DNA from 4 places in the Bradyrhizobium yuanmingense genome. Region 1 is predicted to be linked to each of the others. Evidence: predicted binding sites of a transcription regulator. Region 1 holds the regulator's gene; each other region holds the start of a gene.
What was found. Region 1 encodes LexA, which represses DNA repair genes until DNA is damaged. Its sites were predicted from a motif close to TGTTCNNNNTGTGTTCNG; they were not measured.
Positions count from the first base shown of each region.

Region 2: the regulator LexA is predicted to act here: its motif matches at 3,334-3,351, upstream of N2605_RS01460 (DNA recombination protein RmuC).
Region 3: the regulator LexA is predicted to act here: its motif matches at 2,696-2,713, upstream of ruvC (crossover junction endodeoxyribonuclease RuvC).
Region 4: the regulator LexA is predicted to act here: its motif matches at 2,853-2,870, upstream of N2605_RS02615 (ribonuclease T2 family protein).

Region 1 is NZ_CP104173.1:3,885,056-3,890,902, reverse strand. Features, by position in the region: gene N2605_RS18285 (ComEC/Rec2 family competence protein) at 1-304, shown strand, start outside; gene N2605_RS18280 (GAF domain-containing protein) at 311-1,252, opposite strand; gene N2605_RS18275 (hypothetical protein) at 1,470-1,904, opposite strand; gene lexA (transcriptional repressor LexA) at 2,294-2,995, opposite strand; gene N2605_RS18265 (molybdopterin molybdotransferase MoeA) at 3,172-4,380, opposite strand; gene N2605_RS18260 (hypothetical protein) at 4,600-4,803, opposite strand; gene N2605_RS18255 (HAD family hydrolase) at 4,962-5,585, opposite strand; gene N2605_RS18250 (alpha-hydroxy acid oxidase) at 5,614-5,847, opposite strand, start outside.
Region 2 is NZ_CP104173.1:317,724-323,570, reverse strand. Features, by position in the region: gene dapE (succinyl-diaminopimelate desuccinylase) at 1-578, shown strand, start outside; gene truA (tRNA pseudouridine(38-40) synthase TruA) at 749-1,486, opposite strand; gene fmt (methionyl-tRNA formyltransferase) at 1,625-2,548, opposite strand; gene def (peptide deformylase) at 2,685-3,212, opposite strand; gene N2605_RS01460 (DNA recombination protein RmuC) at 3,382-4,581, shown strand; partial or broken gene N2605_RS01455 (GIY-YIG nuclease family protein) at 4,715-5,016, shown strand; gene N2605_RS01450 (AmpG family muropeptide MFS transporter) at 5,212-5,847, shown strand, end outside.
Region 3 is NZ_CP104173.1:6,348,704-6,354,550, reverse strand. Features, by position in the region: gene N2605_RS29430 (methyl-accepting chemotaxis protein) at 1-1,656, opposite strand, end outside; gene N2605_RS29425 (YebC/PmpR family DNA-binding transcriptional regulator) at 1,873-2,619, shown strand; gene ruvC (crossover junction endodeoxyribonuclease RuvC) at 2,744-3,271, shown strand; gene ruvA (Holliday junction branch migration protein RuvA) at 3,268-3,885, shown strand; gene N2605_RS29410 (hypothetical protein) at 3,882-4,346, shown strand; gene ruvB (Holliday junction branch migration DNA helicase RuvB) at 4,343-5,395, shown strand; gene N2605_RS29400 (metallophosphoesterase) at 5,525-5,847, shown strand, end outside.
Region 4 is NZ_CP104173.1:546,537-552,383, forward strand. Features, by position in the region: gene N2605_RS02600 (outer membrane protein) at 1-530, shown strand, start outside; gene N2605_RS02605 (cold-shock protein) at 601-816, opposite strand; gene N2605_RS02610 (23S rRNA (adenine(2030)-N(6))-methyltransferase RlmJ) at 1,095-1,955, opposite strand; gene N2605_RS02615 (ribonuclease T2 family protein) at 2,115-2,807, opposite strand; gene N2605_RS02620 (hypothetical protein) at 2,927-3,388, opposite strand; gene N2605_RS02625 (hypothetical protein) at 3,573-3,872, shown strand; gene N2605_RS02630 (DUF3617 domain-containing protein) at 3,918-4,448, shown strand; gene N2605_RS02635 (ATP-binding protein) at 4,619-5,847, opposite strand, start outside.

The DNA of each region.
Region 1 (5,847 bases):
TATCGACGCGCTGGCCGATGATTGCAGCCGCTCCGCGCTGGTGGTGACGGCGCGGCCTGCGCCACCCGATTGCGCGGCGATGGTGGTCGATCGGGCGCGTCTTGCCAGTCAGGGCGCACTGGCTCTGACGAGACGCGGCGAGGGCTTTTCGGTGCAGGCGGTGAGGACGAGGGGAGCAAGCCGTCCCTGGCTGCCGGCCGGCGCCGGCGAGGGAGATTTCGACGGCAGCCTCGTGCCGAAGGCGGCCGTGCCCCGCAACCGGGACGCAACGCCATCGGAGGCCGACTTGCAGGCCGACGATTGACGCGGATCACAAATACCAGGCCAGCACGGCGTCAAGCCTTCCGTTGCCGATAACCGGCAGGGCCACCATTCGGCTCAGCCCGGCTGCGCAGGCTTCGGAGCCGGCGATCGAGCCGTCAGAGGTGAGATCGTCGTTGAGCGCGGGCATGCCGGTGGCCCAGGCGCCGCCGATGCTGCCTTCGCCCCTGGCGATGGACTGCGCCGCATAGCGTGCGGCGAGGTCGGTCTGCGCGCTGCAATCGCCGGCGCGAAAGACCAGCGCCGAACGGTCCTCGTTCGGGACCCAGATCTCGAAGCGTCGTGCAATCGGCGTTGCCTGCGCGGAGAGGAATGTCAGAACCCAGGTCTGGTCGGTACCGGTTCGGTAGGGCACGCCGACGCCGAGATTGATCCCGACCTTGGCGGCGTCCTCCCAGCGCAGGAAGCTCTTGGCGTCGTGCAAGTCCTTGATGATCAGCGGCAGGCCCGCCTTCCAGGTGCGTCCGGGCAGGCCGAAGCCGCGCGGAAATCTGGTGTGGCGGGAGTTGAATTCGAACATGTCCGCGGTGCCGTAATAGCCATCGACGAGCCCCATCTCATGCGAGAGATCAGGATCGTTGTGCCAGAGTTCGATCGCGCCGACATGCGCCTCGTCGTCGCCGCAGAACAGCACCAGCACGGCTTGCAGGAATTCGCCCGCGAACACCGGCACCGCCACGCCGCAGGTGAGGCCGGCCGCAGCGGCCTGATCGGTCCGCTTGAAATAGGAGTTGGCGAATTTCGTGAGGATGACGGGGTGGCCACAGGCCCAGGCCTTGCCGGGAAGTCCCTCGTCATATCCGAAGTGCAGCTCTTCGCTGACGGCTTTGAACGCGGACAGCCCATCGTCGTAGAGGCCGCCGCCGAATTCCAGCCGCATGCGCGTCCGGTCGGGTACCCAAAGTTCAACGACGCGAATGAAGGTCTTCATCGAGCGTGTCCGCCGCCTCAAACCACGACAGCATCGGTCATTTGGCTGCGGAGCGGACGTTCAAAATGCGGGCAGCACGGCCCAAACTTCGTGCGACGACGAGGCGCGGCGGTGGGCTCGCCGATCGAATGTCCTGAAACACAAACTTGCCGGGCTCGCCGGCCTCGGCCGGCGACGGCAATTTCAATCCCGGGCTCGGCCTGTCGGCCGAAGGGCGTCAGCCGATCGGCAGGCGCGTGATCGTGGGCCGCGTGTCGGCGACGATCTGCGGCTTGTGCTCGCGCTCGGGGGCTGCCTGCGTCACCGGCAATTGCAGCACGGTCGCGCGCTGGCCTTCGACGAGCTGCGTCACCAGCACGTATTTGCCGTCGGGGAATTCGATCGCGTCATGATGGCGATCGGGAATGTGCGGGTCGATCTTGCCGAACTTGCCGACGCGAGAGTTCACGGTGCGCGTCCAGATCCAGCGGTTGTCGTAGCGGACATTGTCGGCGAAAGCGAGCTCCGTCCCCGGCAGCAGACAGACCGCGACGGAGGGATCGGCTTCGGAAGCGAAACCGCGCGTCGAGGTGCCGCGGAAGGTTGTCGTGACGATCGTCTCGCCGACTTCGGCGGGGCGCGTCGCGACGGCATGCAGGCTGTAGTCACACATCGGGTGCTCCTCATGCTGGGATAGCGACCCGCGTCTCTTTCGAGGCGCAGGCCTCTATCAGAGTGGAAGCATACAACGCTCTGCTCGGTTATGGGCAAATCTGCGGCTCGCGTCCGCAGCGCGCGATCACATTATCTTTCCCGGATTCGATAGGAACAAACCTCGCGTCCTTGCATTCGGCCGGAGCTATCAGCACTGCCGGCACAACTCTACCGGTGAAGCAGAGCGAGATTGCTGCGCGCCTGCGCGGGCGAATGTCGCGCGGGAAGATGGACCGGACAGCCGGCGCAGAACCAGAGAAACCGTCCAGCCGGAGCGGACAAGTATCCGCTCCGATCCTGGATCGCCGATGCCGATCGAAACGCGCCGCGCGCTTGATGTTTCCCGTATCAGTACTTCCGGTAAAGCCCGATCAGCTTGCCCTGGATCTTCACGCGGTTCGGCGGAAGAATGCGGACCTCGTAGGCGGCATTGGCGGGCTCGAGCGCGATCGAGGCGCCGCGGCGGCGGAAGCGCTTGAGCGTGGCCTCCTCGTCGTCGATCAATGCCACCACGATGTCGCCGGTATTTGCGGTCTCGTTGCGCTGGATCAGCGCCATGTCGCCGTCGAGGATGCCGGCCTCGACCATCGAATCGCCGCGCACTTCGAGCGCGTAGTGCTCGCCCGAGCCGAGCATGTCCGGCGGCACGCTGATGGTATGGCTGCGGGTCTGCAGCGCCTCGATCGGCGTGCCGGCGGCGATGCGGCCCATCACGGGCACCGCGACGGGGCGCTCGCCCTCGTCCGCAGGCGGGCTGGAGCTCGCGCGCACCTTGCCGAGATTGCCCTCGATCACGCTCGGGGTGAAGCCACGGCGATTGCCGGCGGCGGCCTGGAGCTCGGGCAGCTTGATCACCTCGATGGCACGGGCACGGTTGGGCAGGCGGCGAATGAAGCCGCGCTCCTCGAGCGCAGTGATCAGGCGATGGATGCCTGACTTCGAGCGCAGGTCGAGCGCATCCTTCATCTCGTCGAAGGACGGCGGCACGCCGCTTTCCTTCAGACGTTCGCTGATGAACCGCAGAAGCTCGTATTGTTTGCGCGTCAACATCTCGACCAAAGTCCCCCGGTTGATGTCGTTCGATTCCGACACGATGAAGCCGGCACTAAGCCGCTACATCCTCGAAACAAATCATGAACGGACACTATATGTTCGATATGTGTTCCGCAACTGCTTAATTTATGGTGAACGCGGCCAAGCTCGCGGAATGCGTGTGGCTGGGCGGCTCAGACGGGCAGCCGGAGCACCTCGCAAGGCGTGCCGGCCTCGGCCTTCGGCGCGAACGGTGCGCGCACCAGAAGTACCTGTGCCGCAGCGAGATTCGCAAGAAGGGAGGAGTCCTGATGGCTGACCGGAAGGGCGACGCGCGTGCCGTCGTCGCGCTCCTCCAGCCGCGCACGCAGATAGTCCTCGCGCTGGTCGTTGGCGGCGAGATCGCGGCCCAGCACGGCGCGCTCGCGCCGATGATGAATCGCTAAACGGCCCGACAGGGCGCGAATCAAGGGGACCATGAACAGGAAGGCGCACACGTAGGACGACACGGGATTGCCGGGCAGGCCAATCACGCGCATCGCGCCTATCCGACCGTGCATCATCGGCTTGCCCGGCCGGATCGCGATCTTCCAGAACGCCATCGCGATGCCTTCGCCCTTGAGCGCCTGCTGGACCAGGTCGTGGTCGCCGACCGAGGCACCGCCGGTCGTGATCAGGATGTCGGCGCCGCTCTCGCGCGCGCGGCGGATGCCGGCGGACGTCGCCTCCAGTGTATCGGCGGCAATTCCGAGGTCGATGGTCTCGGCGCCCTCGCTGCGGGCGAGCGCATGCAGGGCATAGCCGTTGGAATAGACGATCTGGCCGCGACCAGGCGTGGTGCCCGGCATCACGAGCTCGTCGCCGGTGGCGAGAACGGCAACCCTCGGGCGGCGGATGACGGCGAGATGCGGATGATTCATTCCGGCGGCAAGGGCGAGATCGCGCTCGGTGAGGCGGATTCCCTTGCGCAGCAGCACGTCGCCTTCGCGGAAGTCGACGCCTGCAGGGCGGATGTGCCGGCCGAAAATGGCGGCTTCCTTGATCGTCACATGTTTGCCGTCGGCAGCCGTGTCCTCCTGGATCACGACGGCATCGGCGCCGTCGGGAACGACGCCGCCGGTGAAGATCCGCACGGCTTCGCCGGGGCCGACGCTTCCCGCGAACGGCCGGCCCGCCGCGACCTCGCCGACGACGGTCAACCTCGAATCGTTTGCCGCGTCGGCCGTGCGTACGGCATAGCCGTCCATCGCCGACATCGCCTCCGGCGGCTGCGTGCGCCGCGCCGCGACATCGCGGGCGAGCACACGATGGTAGGCCTCGTCGAGGCAAACCATCTGTTCAGCCAGCGGCTCGACGCCGGCCAGCACCGCGGCAAGCGCGTCAGAAACCGGCATCAGGGCCACGGGCGAACTCCTGCTGAGCACATCAGTCAATGGGCGGCGAGAGTTCTAGCCGAGTGCAGGCGTGAGGCAAAGCAGCACGCGGGATGATTTATCCTGCGTGATCGCGGGGTGGAGGAGGTCGGCTCAACTCCGCCGCGGCATGATGCGGAAGGCGAGACAGACCGGAACGAGGATTGCCATGGCAAGGACGAGAATGACGAGCGCCACGGCCAACATCGTTCAACGCCCCGTCGGATCGCCCGGACTGATGTCCGCGACGTCGGGCGGCTTGGGACCCTGATCCTTGTCCGGCAGCGGGTCCGCCTGGGATTTTAGGTCGGCGGCCTTGCTGATCAGCTTGGCGGAGAGGTCAGAATCCGAGGTGGTTCTGGCGAATTCGAGCAGGAGAGAGGCTTGCTTGGTGAGATAGGTCTTGCCCAGCACGTCGATCAGTCCAATGTAGAAGTCCCAACGGACTCATGAGTCCGAAGGGTGGTATTCCGTTCCCGGAACTCTGTATAAAAATGCACAAAGTGATCAGGTTCCACATTTTCAGCAGTTTTTGTTCCGGCAAGTGAGCGCGCTCCGGGCTTTCCCGCGGCTCAGATCCGCAATGCTTTCAATGCGTTCCCGACATCACGCGGCGAGGTGACATGCACGGCGGTCAACCCGCGCGCCCGCGCTCCCTCGATGTTCTCGGCGAGGTCGTCGAAGAACACGATGCGCTCGGCCGGCACGCCGATCGCCGCCACGACATGGTCGAAGGCCTCGGCATCCGGTTTGCGCAGGCCGATGCTGGAGGACAGATACAGCTCGCGGAAATGGCCGAGCAGACCGGCATATTCCTTCGAGAAATAGTCGACGTGCGGCCGATTGGTGTTGGAGAAGGCATAGAGCGGCATCTGCTTCGCCGCCCGCGGCAACAGCTCGGCGATATCAGGCATCTCGCCGGCGAAAATCGCGTTCCAGCCTTCCAGGAATTGCGCATCCGAGATGCCGATCCCGAGCGAGGACCGCAGCGAGGCGAAATAGTCCCCATCGCTGATCTTGCCCATCTCGTGCAACCGGTAGGCCTCGTCGCGCACATAGCGCGCGATGATGGCCTCGGGCTGGCAGCCGGCATGTCCCGCCCAGCAGGCGATCGCCTTGGAGAAGTCGATGTCGAGCACAACGCGCCCGAGGTCGAACAGCAGCGCATCCGCGCTGCCGGGAGAGAGCGATGTCATTGCGTCCTTTTCACTTCGGTATGGCGCGTCAGTAACGATAGGGCTCGTGGTCGAACAGCGGGAACGCGCTGAACACGCTGGGCGCGTTGGTGGCGGCCGCCGGATGCAGGCAGGATTTGTCGAGCTCGGCGAATGAGGTGGCGCCCAGGAGGCCGAGGCAGCGCAGCACCTCGTCTTCGAGCAACTCCAGCATCCGCGCGACGCCGGCTTCGCCGGCTGCCGCCAGCGCCCAGCATTGCAGCCGGCCGATGCCGACGAGGTC
Region 2 (5,847 bases), 3.6 Mb from region 1:
TCGACGGCGTGCAGGGCCACGTCGCCTATCCGCACCGCGCCTCCAATCCGGTGCCTGACATCTCGCGGCTGATCGTCGCGATCTCCGACGAGCCGCTCGACCATGGCAGCGCGCAATTCCAGGCGTCCAATCTCGAATTCGTCTCGGTCGACGTCGGCAACAAGGCCTTCAACGTCATCCCCGGCGAGGCCCGCGCAAGATTCAACATCCGCTACAACGACAACCACACCCAGGCGAGCTTGCGTGAATTGGTGGAGACGCGTCTCGCCAAAGCCTGCGGCAACCGCATCAAGGCCCGCATCGTGTGGGAGCCCTCCAACTCGAACGTGTTCGTGACCAAGCCGGGTCCGTTCACCGATCTCGCGGTCTCCGCGATCGAGGAGGTGACGGGACGCAAGCCCGAGCTCTCGACGTCAGGCGGCACGTCGGATGCGCGGTTTATTTCAAGCTATTGCCCCGTGATCGAGTTCGGCCTGGTCGGGCAGACCATGCACCAGGTCGACGAGCGCGTGCCGGTGGCGGATCTGGAGAGGCTGACGAAGGTGTATCGCGGGATTTTGGCGCGGTATTTTGCTTGAGGCAGTGTTGCCTCCACAAACACGACCGTCATCGCCCGGCTTGACCGGGCGATCCAGTATTCCAGAGACGGCAGTGATTGAGCCGAGGCCGCGGCGTACTGGATGCCCGGTCAAGCCGGGGCATGACACCGAGGTTTGGCGAGAGCATGCCCACTCTCTGCGCCGCTCGCCTAATAATCCACCTTCATCAAATACAGCCCCTCAGGCGGGGCGACGATGCCGCAGGCGGTGCGGTTGCGGGCTTTGAGTGCGGCGGAGAGATCGTCGGCGGTCCAGCGGCCCTCGCCGACCCAGACCAGGGATCCCACCATCGAGCGCACCTGGCTGTGCAGGAACGAGCGCGCCGAGGTGATGACGTTGATCTCGCGGCCATCGCGGATCACGTCCAGCTGGTCGAGCGTCTTCTCCGGCGATTTGGCTTGGCACTCGGTGTCGCGAAAGGTGGTGAAATCGTGCTTGCCGAGCAGGCGCTGCGCCGCCGCGTGCATTGCGTCGGCATCGAGCTTGCGCGGCACGCGCCAGGCGTGGCCGACATCGAGCGCGAGATTGGCGCGAGTGTTGACGATGCGATAGCGGTAGTGGCGCTTGACCGCCGAGAAGCGCGCCTCGAAATCGTCGGGCACGATCTCGGCCTCGAGCACCGCGATCGGATGCGGGCGCAGATGCGCGTTGAGCCCGTCGCGAAAACGGCCCGGCGGAAACTGCTTGTCGACGTCGACATGCGCGACCTGGCCGCGCGCATGCACGCCGGCATCGGTGCGGCCGGCACCGTGCACGCGCAGATCCGCCCCGGTCATCGCCTTCACGGCCGCCTCGAGCGCGCCCTGCACCGACGGCAGCGTGTCCTGCACCTGCCAGCCGAAGAACGGCGCGCCGTCATATTCGATGGTGAGCTTGTAGCGGGGCATCGTGTCCAGTTTCGTCGTCATTGCCCGCCTTGTGCGCTGTTGCGCACTGGGGCGGGCAACCCAGTACTCCGCGGCTTATCCGATTGACCGAGAAGCCTCGGCGTACTGGATACCCCGCCTTCGCGGGGTATGACAGTGTCAGGTGAATTTGGATCCCGCCTTTAACGGCACGCCGCGCAGGAAGTCCGCGGCCTGCATGCGGGCCTTGCCCTCGCGCTGCAGCTCGATGATGCGGATGGCGCCGTCGCCGCAGGCGACGGTAAGCTGATCGTCGAGCATTTCGCCAGGCGCGCCGGCGCCTTGCGCCAACTCGCAACGCAGGATTTTGACGCGGGCATCGTCAAGCTCGCTCCAGGCGCCGGGGAACGGCGAGAGGCCATGGACGTGGCGCAGCACTGCGCGCGCCGGCTTTGTCCAGTCGATCCGCGCCTCCGCCTTCTCGATCTTGGCGGCATAGGTGGCGCCGTCCTCGCTCTGCGCCTTGAGCTGGAGCCCGCCGCGTTCGAGCGCGGCCATCGCGCGCACCATCAGGTCGGCCCCCAACCGGGACAGGCGATCGTGCAGGTCGAGCGCGGTCATGCTGTCGGTGATCGTGATGCGCTCGGCCATGGCGACGTCGCCGGTATCTAAGCCGACATCCATCTTCATCACCATCACGCCGCTCTCGGCATCATCAGCCATGATGGCGCGGTTGATCGGCGCGGCGCCGCGCCAGCGCGGCAACAGCGAGGCGTGCAGATTGTAGCAGCCGAGTTTTGGCGCATCGAGGATCGCCTGCGGCAGGATCATGCCATAGGCGACGACGACGGCCGCGTCCGCATCGAAGGCGCGGAACTCGGCCAGCGCCTGCTCGGTCTTCAGAGTCTTCGGCGTCAGCACGGGAATGCCGAGCTTTCGCGCGGCCTCCTCGACCGGCGTCGGCTGCAATTGCAGGCCGCGCCGGCCGCCCGGCTTGGGCGCGCGGGTGTAGACCGCCGCGATCTCGTGCCCATGCGCGACCAGCTCGAGCAGCGTCGGCACGGAGAAATCGGGCGTGCCCATGAAGATGAGGCGAAGGGGCATTTGACGAGACAATCCTTGAAACGAGCAAGGTACTCGTCATGGCCGGGCTTGTCCCGGCCATCCACGTTCGTCCTGCTCGCGGCGGCAAAGAACGTGGATGCCCGGGACAAGCCCGGGCATGACGGCGGAGGAATTATCACTCCGCCGCGCGCTTGGCGGCTTTCTCGAACTTCTTCATGACGCGGTCGCGCTTGAGCTTGGACAGATAGTCGACGAACAGCACACCGTTGAGATGGTCGATCTCGTGCTGGATGCAGGTGGCGTAGAGGCCTTCGGCATCCTCCTCGTGCACCTTACCGTTGAGATCGGTGAAGCGCACGCGCACCTTCGCGGGCCGCTCGACCTCCTCGTAATATTCCGGGATCGAGAGGCAGCCTTCCTCGTAGACCGACAGTTCCTCGGACGAGGCGATGATCTCTGGATTGATGAAGACGCGCGGCAGCGGCTTGGTCTCGCCGTTCTCATCGCGCTTGGCGAGGTCCATGGTGATCAGGCGCAGCGGCTGCGCGACCTGGATCGCCGCCAGCCCAATGCCGGGCGCGTCGTACATGGTCTCGAACATGTCGTCGGCAAGCTTGCGGATCTCCGCCGTGACCTTCTCGATCGGCTTGGAGACCAGGCGCAGCTGCTTGTCGGGCAGGATGATGATTTCTCTGAGGGCCATGGCCGCGATTTAAGCCGCGCGCCGGATGCGGTCAATGCGGCCCGGAACCCCTTAACCCCTCGCTAACCATAAAACTTCACCTTTCATTAACCATGACAATTAGGGCCCGGTTAACCCAGAATGTTCCCTCTTCGTTCGCGAGAGCGCAGCGAATCGGCTACAAGGCGGCATGAACGAGATCATTGTCATGCTGGGCGACTGGCCGGTGCGCATCGTCGATGCGCTGATCGGCTTCGGTGCGCTCGTCCTCATCCTGCTGGTTGTGATTGCGGTTGTGATCGCGCGCTCGGGGCGGCGTGGCGCGGAACTCGCCATGGCGAACGCAATCCGTGCCGACGAGCTCGAGGAGCGGCTCGCCCAGGTGCTGCACGCCCAGAGCGAGGCCTCGGGGCGGGTCGACGCCATGACCCAGGCGCTCGCCGGCCGCCAGGCCGAGATGGCGCGCGCCGTCAACGAGCGACTTGATTCGGTGACGCATCGGGTCGGCCAGTCCATGGAACATTCGACCCGCAACACCATGGAGAGCCTGCGCGCGCTGCATGAACGGCTCGGCATCATCGACAACGCGCACAAGAACCTCACCGACCTCACCACGCAGGTGACCACCCTGCGCGACGTGCTCGCCAACAAGCAGTCGCGCGGCGCGTTCGGCCAGGCGCGGATGGAGGCGATCGTCCAGGACGGTCTGCCCAAGGGCTCCTACGAGTTCCAGTTCACGCTCTCGACCGGCAAGCGGCCGGACTGCGTCGTGTTCCTGCCCGATCAGCGCCCGCTCTGCATCGACGCGAAGTTTCCGCTGGAGGCGATGACGGCGCTGCACGACGCCCGCACCGACGAGGAGCGGCGCGTTGCCACGCAGCGGCTGCGCGGCGACGTGATGAAGCATGTCAGCGACATCGCGGAAAAATACCTCGTCACCGGCGAGACCCAGGAGATGGCGCTGATGTTCGTGCCGTCGGAATCGGTCTACGCCGAGATCCACGACGGCTTCGACGACGTGATCCAGAAAGCCTATCGCGCCCGCGTCGTGCTGGTATCGCCGTCGCTGTTGATGCTCGCGATCCAGGTGATGCAGCAGATCATGAAGGACGCGCGCATGCGCGATGCCGCCGACCAGATCCGCACCGAAGTGATCAAGCTCGGCGACGATTTGGGACGCCTGCGCGACCGCGTGCTCAAGCTGCAAAAGCATTTTGCCGACGTGAACGAGGACGTCCGCCAGGTGCTGATCTCCGCCGACAAGATCGAGAAGCGCGCAGGCCGCATCGAGGAGCTCGATTTCAGCAAGAGCGATGCGCCGGAGACACCGCGGCTGGTGGCGAAGGGAGCGGCAGAGCTGTTTCCGCGCAAGCTCCAGGCGGGGGAGTGAGACTAGGGCACACTGTCGTGCCCCGCGAAGGCGGGGCATCCAGTACGCCGTGACGATCGTTGTTAAGCCGACGTGCCGGCGTTTACTGGATCGCCCGCCTTCGCGGACGATGACGGCGGAATGGAAGGCGAAGATGGATCCACGCCAGTACGACGTGTACATTCTCGCCAGCCGAATTGGCGGCACGCTCTATATCGGCGTGGCGAACGATCTCATCCGCCGGTGGCGCAGCACAGGTTGAAGGTCATCGAAAGCTTCACGGAAAAGTACGACGTCGCCCGACTTGTCTACTTCGAGCAGTTCGACGATCCCGAGAATGCGATCAAGCGGGAGAAGCGGTTGAAGAAGTGGAATAGGGCCTGGAAGGTCCGCTTGATCGAGCAGCATAACCCAAACTGGGATGACCTCTATCCTGGGATAGCCGGACCGTCATGATGGCGTCATGCTCAATGTCATGCCCCGCGAAGGCGGGGCATCCAGTATTCCGCAGCCCGTGTGGTTGAACCAAGACGCCGCGGAGTACTGGATCGTCCGCCTTCGCGGACGATGACACCGAGCGTGTTGGAAGCTCTCCCGTCTCACCAGCTACCGCGAGAGTCTTTTCTCCCAGAATCTGCTAACACGCCCCCCATGACCGCACCCGACGCGACCTCCCCCGCCGCGACTTCCACCGCCTCGCCCTCCTGGCGCGACAGCCTTGCTGTTTACCTGCAGCCGCGGGTGCTGATCGTGCTGTTTCTCGGCTTCTCCTCGGGGCTGCCGCTGGCACTGTCGGGATCGACGCTGCTGGTGTGGATGGCCGAGGCCGGGGTTGATCTTGGAACGATCGGGCTGTTTGCGCTGGTTGGAACGCCCTACACGCTCAAATTCCTGTGGGCGCCGCTGGTCGATGCGCTGCATGTGCCGTTCTTCACGCATGCCTTCGGACGCCGCCGCGGGTGGCTGGTGTTTGCGCAGCTGCTGCTGATCGGCGCGATCCTGCTGTTGGCGCTGACCGATCCGGCACGTTCGCCACTGCTTGTCGCGCTCGGCGCGCTGCTGGTCGCGACGATGTCCTCGACGCAGGACATCGTGGTCGATGCTTTCCGCGTCGAGAGCCTGCCCGAAAGCGAGCAGGCCGCCGGCATGGCCGCCTATGTCGCCGCCTATCGCATCGGCATGTTGGTATCGACCGCAGGCGCCCTGTTCATCGTCACCGGCTTCGAGGCGATCGTCCCGCGTGGCGCCGCCTGGATGTGGGGCTATGTGGTGATGGCGGCTCTGGTG
Region 3 (5,847 bases), 2.5 Mb from region 1:
GCCCATGTCGCGCGCATAGCTCTGGACCAGGTACGATCGCAGGTTGCGCGCGGCGGCCAGCCCCGCCGGATCGTTGAAGATGCGCCGGTTGCGGCTGTTGGCCGTGTTCCAGGCGACGTCGCCCGGCCGCTGCGGATGCGAATAGATCTTGTTGTGCACCGGCAAAAAGCCGTTGCGGTCGACCATGGCGCAGAACGCCATCCGCGACTCCCGCGCCAGAAAGGCTTCCTGGAACGGCGGCAGGGCGCGGTCGGCCCAGTCGAGATATTTGGTGCGGTATTGCTGCGGATTGGTGCCGCCGATTTCCAAATAGTCCGTGTCGAAGAGGTCGTCGAGCTTGACCTCGCCGCGCGCAACCGCCTGCTCGAATATCTGCGTCAGCGCATTGCCCGCTTCCATGGCACGGGTGACGAACTCGGTGTTCTCCTCATGGATCGACCAGAGCTTGTCCTCGATCTTCTCGTTGAGAGCGGCGGTGGCGCCGACGAATTGCGCGCGGGCGCCGGCCTTCGATTGCTCGATCACGCGCAGGCGGCAGGCGCCGATGTCCTCTAAGCTGCCTTCGATCGTCGCTTGCGGTGCGAGCCGGCTCGCGTCCGCGCCGCCGATCAGCACGCCTTCCATCGCGATTTCATAGACCGGCATCACGGCGCGCGCGGTTTCGAATTTGAGGTGGCAGGGCAGCCGCTCGGTCTTGCGGCGGTCGTCGTGCTCGCTCTGGCGCAGCAGCACCGCGCAGCGCGATTTCAGCTTCTGGGCGAAGGTGGTGACGGCCTTGCCGGCGCTGGCGACGCTCTCGCCATGGGTCTCGGCCGCCTTGGTCGCCGCGTCGATCTCGGCCGCGCTCTCGCCGACCGAGATGATGAACTCCGAGGCGCTGGCGGCATTGCCGGAGACTTCGCTGGTCGTGGCATTCTGCTCGGCGACCGCGCCGTTGACGGTGTCGAACACCGGACGGATCGCCTCGATCGCCTGCGAGATGCGGTGCACGGCGTCCGCCGAACCGGCGGCGTCGCGCTGCAATGCGTCGATCTTCTTCGTGATCTCCTCGGTCGCACTCTGGGTCTGCACCGCGAGCGCCTTGACCTCGGTGGCAACGACGGCAAAGCCTTTTCCGGCTGCGCCCGCGCGCGCGGCCTCGATCGTCGAGTTGAGCGCGAGCAGCGTGGTCTGCCGCGCGATCTGCGCGATCAAATTGACGACGTTGCCGATGGCGGCGGAGGATTCGCGCAGGCGGTCGACATTGGCGCGGGCTTCCTGCGCGGCGGCGCTGGCCTCGTCGGCGAGCTTGCCGGCTTCCCGGACCTGCGCGCCAATCCCTTGCGCGGACTGGGTGAACTTGTCGGCGGCATGGGCGAAGGTGGAGGCGGTGGATTGCGCCGCGTTGGTCCGGCCGGTCAGGGCGTCGGTGCGGTCGCGAATGGCAGCGAGGGTCGCCGCGGTCGCCTCGGCGCCGCCAGCCACCGAATTGGCGGCGCGCTCAAGCTGGCGGATCATGGCGCCGAGCTCGAGTTCCAGCAATTCCAGGATTTCCCGGGCCGAATCACTTTCGGCGGTCGGGGCGGGTGCGGCAGGGGCCGCCGGCTGCGCAGCCTCCGGGGCTGCCGCGGGCGCGGCCGTGTCCGGCAGACGCTTCCGAAATAATCCGAACGCCATCGGGTCTCTCTTGTCGGGGGACGGTCGGGCGCTATTTTCGCAGTCCGGAATGAAATCAGGGTTAACGGTGCCCATCTAGGCAGGCGCCGTTACGGCGGCTACCTTTACAGTGCTACCTCAGGCGCAGCCGAGCCCTTTGATTCCGGTGGGTTGGCGGCCTATAAGGCCGCGCTTCCCACGCTCATCTTTGGCTGACGATTTCTCAAGAGACCACGCATGGCCGGACATTCCCAATTCAAGAACATCATGCACCGCAAGGGGCGGCAGGATGCCCAGAAGTCGAAACTGTTCGGCAAGCTGGCGCGGGAAATCACCGTCGCTGCCAAGCTGGGCACCCCCGACCCCGCCATGAACCCGCGCCTGCGCGCCGCCGTGATCGCTGCGCGCCAGGAGAACATGCCGAAGGACAATATCGAGCGCGCCATCAAGAAGGCGCTCGGCAGCGACGGTGAGAACTATGACGAGATCCGCTACGAGGGCTACGGCCCCGGCGGCGTCGCCGTCATCGTCGAGGCACTGACCGACAATCGCAACCGCGCCGCCTCCGACATCCGCTCCTTCTTCACCAAGTCCGGCGGCAATCTCGGCGAAACCGGCTCAGTCTCCTTCATGTTCGACCGCACCGGCATCATCGAATACGACCGCAGCGTCGCCTCCGACGATGCGGTGCTGGACGCCGCGATCGAGGCCGGCGCCGACGACGTCGTTTCCGGCGAGGGCGGCCACGAGATCTACGCCTCGACCGAAGGCTATCGCGACGTCGCCAAGGCGCTGGAAGCCAAGTTCGGCGAGCCGCGCAAGGCCGCACTGATCTGGAAGCCGCAGAACACGGTTGCGGTCGACGACGAGACCGGCGAGAAGCTCCTGAAGCTGATGGACCTGCTCAACGAGCACGACGACGTCCAGAACGTCTACGCCAATTTCGAGGTGTCGGACGCGCTTGTTGCGAAGATGGGCGGATAGGCCGCTCTCGTGTCCCGGACGCGCTGCAGCGTGAAACGCTGCGGCGCTGGGCCGGGACCCATTCCCCTGTTACTTCCGTTCTGTTTCTGTTTCGCATCCCGCGGCCAGCCGCTATCACTGGCCCATGACTGCGCTCCCGATTCGTGGCCCCGTTCGCATCATCGGCATCGACCCCGGCCTGCGCCGCACCGGCTGGGGCGTGATCGAGGCCGAGGGCAACCGCCTGATCTATGTGGCCTGCGGCTCGGTGGAACCGCCGGACGATTTGCCGCTGGCGAGCCGCCTGCTCGCGATCCATGAGGGGCTCGCTTCCGTCTTGTCCGATCACCGGCCGGTGGAAGCGGCGGTGGAGCAGACCTTCGTCAACAAGGACGGCGTTGCGACGCTGAAGCTCGGCCAGGCCCGCGGCGTCGCCATGCTGGCGCCGGCAATGTTCGGCATCTCTGTCGCCGAATACGCGCCGAACCAGGTCAAGAAGACCGTGGTCGGCGCCGGCCACGCCGACAAGCAACAGATCGCGATGATGCTGAAAATTCTGCTGCCGAAGGCTGAGCCGCCGTCCGCGGACGCAGCCGACGCGCTCGCCATCGCCATCACCCACGCCCATCACCGCCAGAGCACCGCTCTCAGGCTGAAGGTGGTGGGGATATGATCGGCAAGCTCAAGGGCTTGATCGATTCCTACGGCGAGGATTTCGTCATCCTCGACGTTGGCGGCGTCGGCTATCAGGTACATTGCTCCTCGCGCACCTTGCAGCATCTGCCCTCGCCGGGTGAGGCCGCTGTGCTGTCGATCGAGACCTATGTCCGCGAGGACCAGATCAAGCTGTTCGGCTTCCGCACCGATCAGGAGCGCGAATGGTTTCGCCTGCTCCAGACCGTGCAGGGCGTCGGCGCCAAGGTCGCGCTGGCCGTGCTCGGCACGCTGTCGCCGGCCGATCTCGCCAATGCCATCGCGCTGCGCGACAAGGCCGCGGTGGCGCGAACGCCCGGTGTCGGCCCGAAGGTCGCCGAGCGGATCGTCACCGAATTGAAGGACAAGGCGCCGGCCTTTGCCAATGTCGATCCCGCCGTCGTGCATCTCGCCGGCGCCGTCGACGACCAGCGCGCGCCGCGCCCCGTCGCGGATGCGATCTCTGCGCTGGTCAATCTCGGCTACGGCCAGCCGCAGGCCGCCGCGGCGATTGCATCGGCCTCGCGCAGCGCGGGTGAGGGCGCCGAGACGGCGCAGCTGATTCGATTGGGTTTGAAGGAACTGGCCAAGTGAACAACGGCCAGCGCCTCTCCGAGTGGGGTCAAGGTGCGGCACGCCAGCATTTGCGGCGCCTCGGCCGTATGTTCGTCGTCGTCTTCTGCGGAACACTTTTTGCCGGGTATCTTGCAATGCTGGCGTTCTCGGCGTCAGGTTTTTTTCTTAGTCGTGTCATTCGATGCTTTTCGGTCTCGCGCGACCTGATCGGGTTCAGCTGGTTTGCCGTGAAAGGCTTGTTCTTGCCTGCGGCCGTTGTGGCCTTGATGGTTGCAATCTTCCTGCAAATCCGAGGCTCCGTTGTCTGGTGGAACGTTCTCGTTGCAAGCTTGCTTTCGGCGCTGGTGATTGGCTCTGTTGGAAGAGCACTGAGTGAACCGGCTGAGGCATTTGTCTTGCCTGTGGTAAGTTTGATCTTCTTTGCAGGTGCTCAAGCTGCCCTTCTTATCGACAAGCGACTGTGCAGGACTTCCGCATGACCACTCCCCCCCGCATGGTCTCGCCGGAGCGCCGCAGCGATGATGTCGGCGACACCGCGCTGCGGCCGCAATCGCTGTCCGACTTCGTCGGCCAGGCGCAGGCGCGCAAGAATCTCTCGATCTTCATCGAAGCGGCGCGCAAGCGCGGCGAGGCGCTGGACCACGTGCTGTTCGTAGGTCCCCCGGGGCTCGGCAAGACCACGCTGGCGCAGATCGTGGCGAAGGAGCTCGGCGTCGGTTTCCGCGCCACCTCGGGGCCCGTGATCGCCAAGGCCGGCGATCTTGCCGCCCTCTTGACCAATCTCGAAGAGCGCGACGTGCTCTTCATCGACGAGATCCATCGCCTCAGCCCGGCGGTGGAAGAGGTGCTCTATCCCGCGATGGAGGACTTTCAGCTCGACCTCATCATCGGCGAGGGCCCGGCGGCGCGCTCGGTCAAGATCGAGCTGTCGAAATTCACGCTGGTCGGCGCCACCACGCGCGCCGGCCTTCTCACCAATCCCTTGCGCGACCGCTTTGGCATTCCGGTCCGGCTCAACTTCTACACGATCGAGGAGTTGGAGAGCATCGTCAGCCGCGGCGCGCGCGTGCTCAACGTCGGCATGAGTGCGGACGGCGCCAACGAGATCGCGCGCCGCGCCCGCGGCACGCCGCGCATCGCCGGCCGCCTGCTCCGCCGCGTGCGCGATTTCGCCTCGGCGGCCGATGCCGACAAGATTGACCGTAAGATTGCCGACCATGCGCTGAGCGCGCTCGAGGTCGATGCCGCAGGGCTGGACGCGATGGATCGGCGCTATCTCTCGACCATCGCGCTCAACTATGGCGGCGGACCGGTCGGTGTCGAGACCATGGCTGCGGCCTTGTCGGAGCCGCGCGACGCCATCGAAGACATCATCGAGCCCTATCTGATCCAGTGCGGCTATCTGCAGCGCACCCCGCGCGGCCGCCTGCTGACCTCGCACGCCTTCCGTCATCTCGGCATCGCCGAACCCTCGCGCGATGCGGCGGCGCAGTTCGGCCTGTTCGGCACGGATGACAGCGACGAGTGAGCTGCTGAACCTCGCGCCGTTCCGCCTATGATGAATTTCCGTTAACCTCGTGCAGACGATCTGCACGAACGCACCCCAATTCCGCTCCAATCGGATATCATCAAGGCGCCGCATCATCATCGGGCTTCCATGATCACGCGCCGTCATCTTATCCGTTCCATTGGCGGTCTGTCCGCCCTCGGCGTCTCGACCGCAGCCTACGGCGTCGGTGTCGAGCCGGTGCTGCGCCTTCGCGTCACGCGCTATCATCCGATGCCGCGGCAGTGGCCGGCGGATTTTCCGCTGAAGATTGCCGCCATCGCTGACATCCATGCCTGCGATCCCTGGATGTCGCTGGAGCGCATCGAGGGCATCGTCGACCGGACCAACGCGCTCAACGCCGATCTCATCGTGCTGCTCGGCGACTATGTCGCCGGCCTTCACCATGTCACGCGCTTCATTCCGTCGAGCGA
Region 4 (5,847 bases), 3.3 Mb from region 1:
CCTATACCGTCAATCAGCCGCTCAATGCCTATAGCTGGGCGGGTCCCTATCTCGGCGGCTATATCGGCTATGAATGGGGCTCGGTCGACAACAACCCCACCAAGCCGTCCGGCTTCGTCGGCGGTGTGCAGGCCGGCTACAATTTCCAGAACGGCCCGTGGGTGTTCGGCGTCGAGGGCGACATCCAAGCCGCCGGCGCCGACGACACGTTCGCGCCGTGGAAGTTCTCCAATCCGTGGTTCGGCACCCTGCGCGGCCGCGCCGGCTATGCGTTCAACAACGTGCTGTTCTACGGCACCGCCGGTCTCGCCTTCGGCGAGCTGCGCGCGCAGACCTTCGGCTGGTCGGAGTCGCACACCACCGCGGGCTGGACCATCGGCGCCGGTGCAGAAGTCGGCCTCGCGCCGAACTGGAGCGCCAAGCTCGAATATCTCTACATCGATCTGTCGACCAGCCAGTTCGCAATCACGGGCGTGTCAAACGGCTATAGCGCCAACGTTGTCCGCGCAGGCGTGAACTATCGCTTCTGACATTCAAAGAAGAAAATACCGGACCAGCCTCCCGGCCGCTCGCGGCCGGGATTTTTTTTCGCCAGGCTTGCTAGGAGAGGATCACCAGATTGACCGCCTTCGGTCCCTTCCCCTTCTTGTCCGGTTCGACTTCGAAAGTAATACGCTGTCCTTCGGCAAGGTCCTTCAGTCCCGCCCGCTCCACAGCAGTGATGTGAACGAAGACATCGCGACCGCCGTCGTCAGGCTTGATGAAGCCGTAGCCGCGCTCGCCGTTGAAGAACTTGACCGTTCCCGTCATGGCCATCGGGAAACTCCCCCTCATTGCTCCTCCGTCGCGACGCAGACTCACGTCGCGACATGACCGGGCCTTACGGAGCCCGGGAGCTGGCCATCCTTGGACGGACCTGATCGGTCCGGCGGGATCTTTCTTAGGGCCTTCACTCCGCCGCAACCATTCGCGGAAGCGGAACGTAAAGCCAGTCACGGAAATAGCATAATACGGTTCTTTGCAGATTGACTACCGGTCCTGCATATTTTTCCCAAGAATGCCGGAGTGTTACGGCTTGGCGTCAATGCTTGGCGCTAAGGCTTGGGCACCTCCAGCCGGAATCTGGCAGCACCGCCCTGGCCGAGCGGTATTTCCAGCTCCGGCAGAATGGTCTTGAGCTCGCCGTGCAGCGTGTAGGGCGGGTTGACGATCAGGAGACCGGTGGAGGTGAGGGCGGCGCTGTCGGCTTGCGGCGCGACGCTGAATTCGAGGCGCAGGCATTTTCCAGGCGGCTTTGCTGCAGCTGCGAGCCGCGCCACGGCTTGTGCCAGCGTGTCGGTGGCGCGCCGGTTCTTGGCGGGATACCAGATTACGTAGATACCGGTCGGCCATTTCGCGAACGCTGCCGAGAAGGCTTCGCCGAGCCGCTCGAACTCGTCCTTGGCCTCGAAGGGCGGATCGATCAGCACGAGGCCACGCCGCTCCTTCGGCGGCACGAAGGCCGGCAGCGCCACCCAGCCGTCGAGATCGACCACGCGGGCCTGCTCGTCGCGGCGCAGCGCATCGATCAGCGCTTTGCGGGCCTTCGGCTCGAGCTCGCAGGCGACGAGCCGGTCCTGCGGCCTGAGCAGGCCGCGCGCGATCAACGGCGAGCCCGGATAGGCCTTGAGCTCCCCCTTTGGGTTGAAGGCGCGGACGATGTCGAGATAAGGCTTCGTCAGCGCTGCGCTCTCGTTCGACAGGCGCGCCTGCAGCAGCCGCGCGATGCCGGTCAGCCATTCGCCGCCGCGGCGCGCCTCGTCGCTGTTGAGATCGTAGAGGCCGGCGCCGGCGTGGGTGTCGATGACGCGGAACGCTGCCGGCTTGTCCTGCAGATAAGTGAGGATGCGCGCCAGCACGATGTGCTTGATGACATCGGCGAAGCTGCCGGCGTGGAAGGCGTGGCGGTAGTTCATGGCGGAGAGTTACGACATCGCGCGCCGAAAGTAACTGCTGTCATTCCGGGGCGGTGCGCAGCACCGAACCCGGAATCCATTGCGCCGCGGGCTATGCTGGTCGATGGATTCCGGGTTCGCGCTTTGCGCGTCCCGGAATGACGATCTGAGACGTCGGCCTCAACCGCCCCTGATCGGCGGCATCGTCACCTGGTCGCGGCGGCAGGCGCGGCGCTCGATCTCGTCGCAGGCGCGAAATTGCAGGTCCTTGCTGAGGCAGATGCGGACCTCGGACAGCCGTGTCCGGTTGCAGGTGACCGAGACGGCGGCATTGCTGAGACCCGGATTGGCCTTGATGAAGGCCTCCTCGACCTCCGCCGGCGCGACGGTCTTGGCCTGCGCCAGATCGAGATATTCGGGCGGGATCTTGATCGCAGCGCGCGCCTTGCGGATCATCTCGAAATAGCCGCGGCCCTCCAGCCCGGAGCAGGTGCCGTGCTTGTTCCATTCGTTGAAGATCAGGCCCGGCGCCGGCATCAAATCGAGCATCGAGGAGACGATGTTGCGGTTCAGCCGCGGCGCCGGGCGCTGGCAATACTCCGGAAAACCGTTCTCGTATTGCGGCCACAGCCCATGTACCACGAAGGCGTAGGGCCGTCCGCCGCATTGCATCTGGGACCGGCCGCCGCGTTCGGCTGCTTCCTCGCAGAACGAGGGCGACCACGACAGCGCCAGCACATAGAAATCGAACTCGCCCGGGGCGTTCTGCCGCTTGTCCTGTGCCTTCGCACCGCCGGCGAGGCTAGCCAACCCCGCAGCAAGAGTGAGCGAGATCATCAAACGGGACAACGAACGCAATCTGGAGTAAAACATGGCGACGCCCCTCAACTAGACTGTGCAAACAGCCTAGCAGGCGATGGGAACATTTCAAGAACAAAATTGGGGCGGCAGTCGTCGGCTGGCTGATCAGCCCGGATCCGCCGCTGTTGGGATCAGGGCTTGGCGGCGCGGCAGGCCGGATTGTAGGCCCAGTTGCGGTCGACGCCGACGACGCACCATTCGACACCGTTGCCGTAGGAGGCGAAGCCGCCATCCTCGATGATCGAGAAATGCACCTTGCGCGGCTTGCCGTCATTGAGCATGGCCTCGCCGGTGCAATAGCGGCGCGGAATGTTGTCGGACTGCCAGGGCCGGAACGCGGTTTCGCGAACGGCGGAGAAGCCGGTGATCTGCAACGAAGAATTCCAGAACTTGGATTCCTTTTCGGCGAATTCGTGCACGATCCTCGGCAGAGCCCAGTCGCAAGGGGCGACGGCGCCGTCATAGCGCGGCCCGCTCAGCCAGAAATTCAGCTCCAGCGGATTGGCGGCCCTGGCCTCGCCGAGTGACAATGCTCCGAACATGAGGCCGAGCACGGCGGCGAAACGGAGCGATTTCTCGAAGGGGGCGCGCATGATCAATCCGGGCAGCTAAGGGTCTTGCGAAGGCCGGACGGTGCCGCGAAGGTTGGAGGAGGTCAAGTGCAGCGCGGCAACACTTCGCAAGGACTTGACCAAGTGTCGCGGCCAACAGGGGTTCGGTTCTTTTCACATGCGTCGCGGCACCGTAAACTGGCGCCAGCCAATTGGAGTGACGGGAATGCGAATCATTGCGGCCGCGGGCCTTCTTGCCAGCCTGGTTGTCTCAGGCATGATGGCGAGCCAGTCGGCGCGCGCCGATTACGTGCCGCCGTTCAAGGGCAACGACACCGGCGGCATCATCGCCTATTCGATGGCGACCCGGGTCGATGCGCGCCAGGTCGCGGTCGATCATTGCGCCCGCTACGGCAAGGTGGCGAAATTCCTGGCCGTGCAGGGCTATGAGGGCGGCTACATCTCGTTCTCGTGCCGCTGGGTGCCTTATGGCGCCGCCGACCGGCCGATCCGCACGCTGTACTGAGCGCTGTCGCAAGGCCGTACTTCTCTATAGCCGGGAGCTTCCCTCATGACGCGCAAACTTGCTTTGCTCGGCTCAATGCTTTGCCTCGCATTGTCGGCAGGCAATGCCCGCGCCGACGACCTGCCGCTGCGCAAGGCAGGTCTTTGGGAGATGAAGCTGGTCACATCAGGCTCGCCCGTGCCCGAGATGATCATGCAGCACTGCACCGACGAGACCGTCGACAAGGAGATGAGCAACAACGTCTCCCCGATGGCCAAGCAGGTCTGCGCCAAGCAGGAGATCAAGAAGACGGCGACCGGCTATGTCAGCGATTCCGAGTGCAGCGTCGCCGGCGTCAGCACGACCTCGCATGCCGAGATCACCGGCGACTTCAACTCGGCCTACACGGTGAAGACCACTTCGCACGCAAAAGGCGGCGTTGCCGGTGCGGCGGGGCGCGACAGCACCACGACGCTGCAAGCCAAGTGGCTCGGGGCCTGCAAGCCGGATCAGAAGCCCGGTGACATCGTCATGCCCGGCGGCTTCAAGATGAACACGCGCGACATGGACAAGCTGAAGGCGCTGCTGCCGAAGTAGGTGTGCTCTTTCCCTCTCCCCTTGTGGGAGAGGGTGGATCGCCGCAAAGCGGCGAGACGGGTGAGGGGTTTCTCTCCGCGAATTCAATGAGACTTGGACGCGCGGAGAGATACCCCTCATCCGGCGCTTCGCGCCACCTTCTCCCGCAAGAGGAGAAGGGAAAACCGCACCTACACCGGTATCCGCACGCTCGCCCTCAATCCCCCCATCGGGCTGTCGCCCAGCGTGATGTCACCGCCATGGGAGCGGGCGATGTCGCGGGCAATCGCGAGCCCCAGGCCGGTGCCGCCTTCGTCCTGGTTGCGGGCGTTGTCCAGCCGCAGGAACGGCTTGAACACCTCTTCGCGCAAGTGGGCGGGAATGCCGGGGCCGTCATCGTCGACGGTGACGGTCAAATAACGGTGATCGCGTTGGCCGGTGATGGCGATGTTCTTGCCGTAGCGCGCTGCGTTGGTGACGAGGTTGGCGAGGCAGCGCTTGAACGAAGCCGGCTTCACCGTCACCACGGGCAGGCCGTTGAAGGCGACGGTCGCGGTATGGCCGTGACGCTCGGCATCGCTGCGCAGCTCCTCGAGCGCCTGCGCCATGTCGGTCGGCTGCGACTGCTCGCCGGAATCGCCGCGGGCGAACGCAAGGTAATCCTCCAGCATCATCGACATTTCGTCGACGTCCTTGCGCATGCCTTCGAGCTCGGGACTGTCTCCGATCAGTGCCAGCTCGAGCTTGAAGCGGGTCAGGATGGTGCGCAGATCGTGGCTGACGCCGGCGAGCATCGCGGTGCGCTGCTCCATCGTGCGCTCGATGCGCGACTTCATCTCCAGGAAGGCGACCGCCGCGCGCCGCACCTCGCGCGCGCCGCGCGGCCGGAAATTCGGGGCCTCGCGGCCCTTGCCGAAACTCTCGGCGGCATCGGCGAGGCGCAGGATCGGCTTGATCTGGTTGCGCAGGAACAGCACCGCGACGATCAACAGGATCGAGGACGTGCCGACCATCCAGAACAGGAAGATCTCCGAGTTCGAGGCATAGGCGGCGCTGCGCTGCGCGAACACGCGCATCACGGCGTCGTCGAGCTGGATGCGGATCTCGACCAGGTTGGAGCGGCCGACCGTGTCGATCCAGAACGAGCGGCCGATCTGGCGGCCGAGCTGCACCGACAGCGTCTGGTCGAGCAGCGAGAAGAACGGTTTTGGTCCCGGCGGCGGCATGTCACCGGCAGGCAGGAAATCGACGACGAGGCCGAGTCGCTGCTGCGCGATGCGGCGGATCTCGGTGCGGTCCTTGTCCTGCGGATAGCCCTTGTAGACGTCGATCAGCGCGGCGATGTCCTGCACCACCGCGGCCGACAGGCGGCGCGTCACCGTGTTCCAGTGCCGCTCCATGAACACGAAAGCGACGACCG